Streptacidiphilus rugosus AM-16: one gene and its partner. The main gene of each other region encodes a partner of the protein of the gene in region 2 in a complex. Links are inferred from orthologs where the notes say so. Each region holds a gene or a part of one and is shown on either strand. Other genes may lie near its edges.

Region 1 (3,850 bases), 300 kb from region 2 along the record:
CGTCTACTCCCGCGTCCGCACCCTCCGCGCCCTGGCCTGCCTCCGCGCCGACGGCTCGGCCCCGGTCCTGCACCGCGTCTTCGACTCCGCGCCGCGTCGCGACGCCCTGGAGATCACCGCCCTGGTCCGCGTGGGCGACCGCACCGAGACCCTCGCCTTCCGCCTCGAATGCCGCGCCCTCACCCGCAGCCAGCAGGCCACCTGGCGCTTCACGGCTCTGGAGAGCCGCTGGTGAGAAGCGAGCCAGTGGCAACGCCAAGGGGCGCGAGGAACTGCGCGAGCAACCACCCTGTGCGGATGGCCCTGCTCGTGCGGCGACTCCCCACTCACGGTGGCTTGTCGCGCAGTTCCCCGCGCCCCTGATGGTGCAACGGGCCCGGCAGAGACTCGCGCCCCTGGAGAGTGCGACTACTTCTTGCGGCGACGGCCGCCCTTCGCGGCCTTGCGGCGCTCCGCGCGGGTGAGGCCGTCGTCCTCGGAGTCGTCGTCCATGGAGATGTCGGTCTCCACCACGCCGTCGGCGGTGTCCATCGTCGGCGCCTTGTAGTGCAGGCGGTCCGGACGCTGCGGGGCGTCCAGCCCCTTCGCGCGGATCTCCACCGGAGCCGCGTCCACCGGGACCTCCTCCACCTGCTGCTCGACCTGGACCTCCAGGTTGAACAGGTAGGAGACGGACTCCTCCTTGATCCCGTCCATCATCGCGTTGAACATGTCGAAGCCCTCACGCTGGTACTCCACCAGCGGGTCGCGCTGCGCGAGAGCGCGCATGCCGATGCCCTCCTGGAGGTAGTCCATCTCGTAGAGGTGCTCGCGCCAGCGGCGGTCCAGGACCGACAGCACGACCCGGCGCTCCAGCTCGCGCATGACCGTCTCGCCCAGCTGGTCCTCGCGGTCGACGTAGCGGCCGTGGACGTCCTCCTTGACCGCCTCGGACAGCATGTCCGCGGTGATGCCGGAACGGTCGCCGTTCTCGTCCTCCAGGTCCTCGACCTTGAGGCTGATCGGGTAGAGCTGGGCCAGCGCGGCCCAGAGCTTGTCCCAGTCCCACTCCTCCGCGAAGCCGTCCGCCGTGGCGTCGCGCACGTACGCGTCGACGGTGTCGTCGATGAAGTGGTCGATCTGCTCGTGCAGGTCCTCGCCCTCGAGCACGCGGCGGCGCTCGCCGTAGATGACCTCGCGCTGCCGGTTGAGCACCTCGTCGTACTTGAGGACGTTCTTCCGGATCTCGAAGTTCTGCTGCTCGACCTGGGTCTGCGCGGACGCGATCGCGCGGGTCACCATCTTCGACTCGATCGGCACGTCCTCGGGGACGTTCGCCATCGAGAGCACGCGCTCGACCATGCCGGCCTTGAAGAGGCGCATCAGGTCGTCGCCCAGCGACAGGTAGAAGCGGGACTCGCCCGGGTCGCCCTGACGGCCGGAACGACCGCGCAGCTGGTTGTCGATACGGCGGGACTCGTGCCGCTCGGTGCCGAGCACGTAGAGGCCGCCCAGATCCTGGACCTCCTCCTGCTCGGCCTTGACGGCCTCCTTGGCCTTGTCCAGGGCGGAGCCCCACGCGGCCTCGTACTCGTCCGGCGTCTCGACCGGGGAGAGCCCGCGCTGCGCCAGCTCGGCCGCGGCCAGGTGCTCAGGGTTGCCGCCGAGCATGATGTCGGTGCCACGGCCGGCCATGTTGGTGGCCACCGTCACCGAGCCCTTGCGGCCGGCCTGCGCCACGACCTGGGCCTCGCGCTCGTGGTTCTTCGCGTTGAGCACCTCGTGCTGGACCCCGCGCTTGCGCAGCTCCTGCGAGAGGTACTCGGACTTCTCGACCGAGGTGGTGCCGACCAGGACCGGCTGGCCCTTCTCGTGCTTGTCGACGATGTCCTCGACCACGGCGGCGAACTTCGCCGGCTCGGACTTGTAGATCAGGTCCGGCTGGTCCACGCGCAGCGGCGGCTTGTTGGTCGGGATCGGCACGACGCCGAGCTTGTAGATCTGGTGGAACTCCGCCGCCTCGGTCGAGGCGGTACCGGTCATGCCGGAGAGCTTCGTGTAGAGGCGGAAGAAGTTCTGCAGGGTGATGGTGGCCAGGGTCTGGTTCTCGTTCTGGACCTCCACCCCCTCCTTGGCCTCGATCGCCTGGTGCATGCCCTCGTTGTAGCGGCGGCCGGCGAGGATACGGCCGGTGTGCTCGTCGACGATCATGACTTCGCCGTTCATGACGACGTAGTCCTTGTCCGCCTTGTAGAGCTCCTTCGCCTTGATGGCGTTGTTGAGGAAGCCCACCAGCGGGGTGTTGGAGACGTCGTAGAGGTTCTCGATGCCGAGGTAGTCCTCGACGCGGGTGACGCCCGCCTCCAGGATGCCGACGGTGCGCTTCTTCTCGTCGACCTCGTAGTCCCGGTCGATCTTGAGGCGCTGCACCATCTTGGCGAAGTCGCCGTACCACTTGGTGGCGGCGTCGGCCGGTCCGGAGATGATCAGCGGGGTACGGGCCTCGTCGATCAGGATCGAGTCGACCTCGTCGACGACCGCGAAGTTGTGGCCGCGCTGCACCAGCTCGTCCTTCGACCACGCCATGTTGTCGCGCAGGTAGTCGAAGCCGAACTCGTTGTTGGTGCCGTAGGTGATGTCGCAGGCGTACTGCGCCCGGCGCTCGGCGGGCGACATGTTCGCCAGGATGCAGCCGACCTCGAGGCCGAGGAAGCGGTGCACCCGGCCCATCCACTCCGAGTCGCGCTCGGCGAGGTAGTCGTTGGTGGTGATCAGGTGCACGCCCTTGCCGGCGAGCGCGTTCAGGTAGGTCGGGAGCGTGCCGACGAGGGTCTTGCCCTCACCGGTGCGCATCTCGGCGACGTACCCGAAGTGCAGCGCCGCGCCACCCATGATCTGAACGTCGTAGTGACGCTGACCGAGGGTGCGCTTGGCGGCCTCGCGCACGGTGGCGAAGGCCTCGGGGAGGATGTCGTCCAGCGTCTGGCCGTCCGCGAGGCGCTCACGGAACTCTTCGGTGAGCGCACGCAGCTCGGCGTCCGTCAGGTTGACGAAGTCCTCTTCGATGGAGTTGACCTGTTCTGCGATCTTGGTGAGCTTGCGAAGGATCTTTCCTTCGCCTGCACGCAGGATCTTGTCGAAGACGGACACGTGGGCTGGCTCCTTGCCTGGGCGGACCGGGCGGCTGGTTTCTGGCACCTTGCTCGCGGTAACGATTGGGCCACCGCGAGCCCATCGTATGCGAGGAGCCCCACCAGCCGGGAGGTCCGTCAGCACGAGGGATGATGTCGTCCTTGAGAGTGGCATTCGTTTTACGGCGACAGCGGTCGAAAACGGACAGCGGAAATGCGGATGTTCGAAGGTGGGGCTTCCGGGATACTTCTTCGATGGACCCTGTGATCTTGGAAACCGCGCGTCTCTCGCTCCGCCAGTTCACCGACGCGGACATCGACGGCATCCACGCCGCCTGCCAGGACCCGGACACCCAGCGGTTCACCAGCGTGCCGGTGCCGTACCGGCGTGAGCACGCGGAGAGCTTCGTCAGGGAGATCTGCCCCAAGGGCTGGGCGGAGGAGACCCTGCTGAACTTCGGCTGCTTCCGCAGGGACACCGGCGAACTGGTCGCCTCCACCGGCTTCCACGGCCGCCAGTTCCGGACCGACGGCGTGCTGGAGATCGGCTACTGGAGCGTGCCGTCCCAGCGTCGGCAGGGCTTCACGGCGGAGGCGGTGGCCGCGATGTGCGACTGGGCCTTCGACGAGGTCGGCGTGGCCAGGATCGAGTGGCTGGCCATGGTCGGGAACCAGGGCTCCCGCGCGGTCGCCGAGAAGGTCGGCTTCCGCTTCGAGGGCACCCTTCGCTCCCGGCTGCT
Region 2 (3,385 bases):
GGCCCACATCGACTCCTCGGTCGTGCGGCTGAGGTCGTGCAGCTCCGGGGCGTGGCCGCCGCCGACGAAGACGGTGATCGCGGCGTCGCCGTGCCAGCCGTCGACGATCGCACCGCAGTCGATGGAGATGATGTCGCCGTCGTTCAGCACCCGGTCGCCGGGGATGCCGTGGACCACCTCGTCGTTGACGGAGGCGCAGATCACACCCGGAAACCCGTGGTAGCCCAGGAAGTTGGACTTGGCTCCGGCGCTCTCGATGACCTTCTTGGCGACCGCGTCCAGCTCGCCGGTCGTCGCGCCCGGCACCGCGGCCTCGCGGGCGGCCTTGAGCGCCTCGGCGACGACCAGCCCGGCCTCGCGCATCTTCGCGATCTGCTCGGGGGTCTTGATCTCAACCATGCGCTCTTCCGCTCTCCTCTTCCAGGGGCCGACAGCGAAAAGCCGCGGCCGCGACATCCCTCAAGGGTGTCACGGCCGCGGCCAAGACAGGAAACTCAGTCGTTCGCGTTCTCCCGCAGCGCGGCGATCGCGCGCCCGGTGACCTCGTCGACGGTACCGAGCGCCGAGATCGTGGTGACCAGGCCCTGCTTGCGGTAGTAGTCGATGATCGGCTCGGTCTCCGTGTGGTAGACCTCGAGCCGGGTGCGGACGGTCTCCTCGCTGTCGTCCGAACGCTGGTACAGCTCGCCGCCGCACTCGTCGCAGACGCCCTCCACGGCCGGCTTCTTGTAGAGCGCGTGGAAGATGTGCTGACTGTCGTTGCGGCACAGGCGACGGCCCGCGATGCGGCGGACCACCTCGTCCTCGGGAACCTCCAGGTCCAGCACACCGTCGAGGGTGATGCCGAACTCCTTGAGGATCTCGTCCAACGCGACGGCCTGCGCGGTGTTGCGCGGGAAACCGTCCAGCAGGAAGCCGTTCTCCGCGTCGGCGTGCTGCAGGCGGTCCTTCACCATCGCGATGGTGACCTCGTCGGGTACCAGCTTGCCCGTGTCCATGATGCTCTTCGCCAGGCGACCGAGCTCGGTGCCCTGAGAGATGTTGGCGCGGAACAGGTCGCCGGTGGACACGTGCGGGATGGACAGGGTCTTCGTCAGCCTTTCGGCCTGAGTACCCTTCCCGGCCCCCGGGGGTCCGACGAGGACGATACGCATCAGCGGAGGAACCCTTCGTAGTTGCGCTGCTGGAGCTGGCTCTCGATCTGCTTCACAGTTTCAAGGCCGACACCCACAACGATGAGGATGCTCGTGCCGCCGAACGGGAAGTTCGAAGACGACTTGAACAACCCGAGCGCGATGAGGGGCACCAGAGCGATCAGGCCCAGGTAGAGCGAGCCCGGCCAGGTGATCCTGGTCAGCACGTAGTTCAGGTATTCCGCCGTCGGGCGGCCGGCCCGGATGCCCGGGATGAAACCACCATACTTCTTCATGTTGTCGGCCACTTCCTCGGGGTTGAAGGAGATGGCCACGTAGAAGAAGGCAAAGAAGACAATCAGGACGAAGTAGAGAACCATGTACAGCGGGTGGTCGCTCTTCGTCAGGTTGTTCGTGACCCACTGACCCCAGCCGGAGTTGGTCTTCGAGCTGAGCTGGACCACCAGCGCGGGGATGTAGAGCAGCGAGCTGGCGAAGATGACGGGAATCACACCCGCCTGGTTGACCTTCAGCGGGATGTAGGTCGAGGTGCCGCCGTAGGCGCGGCGACCGATCATGCGCTTCGCGTACTGGACCGGGATCCGGCGCTGCGCCTGCTCGACGAAGACCACCAGGCCGACCATGGCCAGGCCCATCACGATGACGAAGGCGAACGTCAGCCAGCCCTTGCTGGCCTTGATGCTCCACAGCTGCGACGGGAACTGCGCGGCGACCGAGGTGAAGATCAGGATCGACATGCCGTTGCCGATGCCGCGGTCGGTGATGAGCTCACCGAGCCACATGATCACGGTGGTGCCGGCCGTCATGGTGATGACCATCGTGGCGACGGTGAAGACCGACTGGTTCGGGACCACGGTGTTGCCGTTGCACGCGCCGCCGAACAGGGCGCCGCTCTGCGCGGTCGCCGAGATCGCGGTCGCCTGCAGGATCGCCAGGGCGATGGTCAGGTACCGGGTGTACTGCGTGATCTTCGCGGTACCGGCCTGGCCCTCCTTCTTCAGCGCGTCCAGGCGCGGGATCACCACCGTCAGCAGCTGCAGGATGATGCTCGACGTGATGTACGGCATGATCCCGAGCGCGAAAATGGTGATCTGCAGCAGCGCACCGCCGCTGAAGAGGTTCACCAGGCCCAGCAGCTGATTGCCGCCCGACTTGTTCAGGCTGGTGAGGCAGGACTGCACGCCCGCGTAGTTCACGCCGGGGACGGGAATGTGGGCACCCATCCGGAACACGACCATGATGGCCAGCGTGAACAGCAGCTTCTTGCGCAGGTCAGGCGTCTTGAACGCGCGGGCGAACGCGGTGAGCACGGGGCCTCCTGCTGCTCCCTGCCGATGGCGGCGGGAGGGACGGTGGATCGGGGGGCTCCGTCAGGGTCGTCTGCCGAGACGGGGGGCCAACCTACTACTGGACTCCACGGACTCTAACAGCCTGTGGCCACACGAATGAAGCAGTGAACACGGCCGGGGTAAGGACTGCGTCAGGCTGACGCACCTTCGGGACGTTTCTGTCCGGTTTGGACGGCCGTCAACGCGCCGCCCGCCCCGTTCGGAGTAATCCCCCGGGCATCGGCCCAGCACGGGAGCCCGGTGTCCGGCATGGCTGATTTGCCCCTGCTAGACAGGATTCGTGGAGGGACGGATCTCGGCCGCGCGGGCTCGCGCGGCGCTCCGACGACTGCCCGTGTGGGCGCCGCCCGTTGCGCTGGCGCTGTTCCTCGGCGTCCGGCATCTGGGCCGCCCGCTCCTCTGGCGCGACGAGCTCGCCAGCTGGAGCGCGGCACGGCGCAGCGCGGGCCAGCTGTGGGGCCTGCTCGACCATGTGGACGCGGTCTCCGGGGCCTACTACTTCCTGCTGCACGGCTGGATCCAGCTCTTCAGCGGCTCGGCGGTCGGCCTGCGCCTCCCCAGCGTGCTGGCGACGGCGGCGACGGCGGGGCTGACCGCACTGGTCGGCCGGCAGATCTTCGGCGCCCGCGCGGGGCTGTGGGCGGGGATCCTCTTCGCCTTCGTCCCGACCGTCCTGCGCTACGCGCAGGAGGCGCGTTCGTACGCGCTGGCCGACACGGCTGTGCTCTTCGCCACCTGGCAGCTGGTGCTCCTGCTGGACCGCAAGGGACCGCGCCCGCGCGGGCGGACCGCCTGGGCCTGGGCCGGTTACGGCGCGACCCTGGTCCTGGTGGGACTGCTGCACCTGGTCGGGCTGAGCGTGCTGGCCGCCCACGCGTGGCT

What was found.
Region 1: the proteins of secY (region 2) and secA are in contact, whole or in part, in a crystal structure (PDB 3DIN), measured with the Thermotoga maritima proteins. The link is inferred for Streptacidiphilus rugosus AM-16 from one-to-one orthologs. Residues at the interface, in WP_004081795.1 of Thermotoga maritima: Glu108, Gly109, Glu110, Glu111, Ala236, Glu237, Arg238, Arg239, Ile240, Thr241, Ile242, Gln243, Tyr244, Ala245, Arg246, Arg247, Val248, Thr249, Gly250, Arg251, Arg252, Val253, Tyr254, Gly256, Ala257, Ser258, Thr259, Tyr260, Leu261, Pro262; in WP_004082002.1 of Thermotoga maritima: Glu261, Ala262, Arg263, Lys300, Ala301, Arg302, Thr303, Ile304, Ile305, Leu323, Tyr324, Asp325, Pro326, Val329, Ser330, Tyr333, Ile336, Lys340, Phe345, Val349, Glu363, Phe364, Tyr374, Ser375, Gly376, Gly377, Glu393, Ile395, Thr482, Ser483.

The regions. Positions count from the first base shown.
Region 1 is NZ_JQMJ01000004.1:3,079,867-3,083,716, forward strand. Bases 209-3,491 are described here. They hold secA (preprotein translocase subunit SecA), read right to left. Parts: upstream 3,130-3,491; coding sequence 409-3,129; downstream 209-408. Other genes in these bases: BS83_RS22855 (Rv3235 family protein), read left to right, coding at 209-235; BS83_RS22865 (GNAT family N-acetyltransferase), read left to right, coding at 3,366-3,491. Outside these bases: more of BS83_RS22855, read left to right, coding at 1-208; more of BS83_RS22865, read left to right, coding at 3,492-3,850. UniProt on the Escherichia coli protein: Required for protein export, interacts with the SecYEG preprotein conducting channel.
Region 2 is NZ_JQMJ01000004.1:3,381,688-3,385,072, forward strand. What follows is about bases 310-3,127. They hold secY (preprotein translocase subunit SecY), read right to left. Parts: upstream 2,465-3,127; coding sequence 1,154-2,464; downstream 310-1,153. Other genes in these bases: map (type I methionyl aminopeptidase), read right to left, coding at 310-399; BS83_RS24175 (adenylate kinase), read right to left, coding at 495-1,154; BS83_RS24185 (glycosyltransferase family 39 protein), read left to right, coding at 2,784-3,127. Also shown: more of map, read right to left, coding at 1-309; more of BS83_RS24185, read left to right, coding at 3,128-3,385. UniProt on the Escherichia coli protein: The central subunit of the protein translocation channel SecYEG. Consists of two halves formed by TMs 1-5 and 6-10.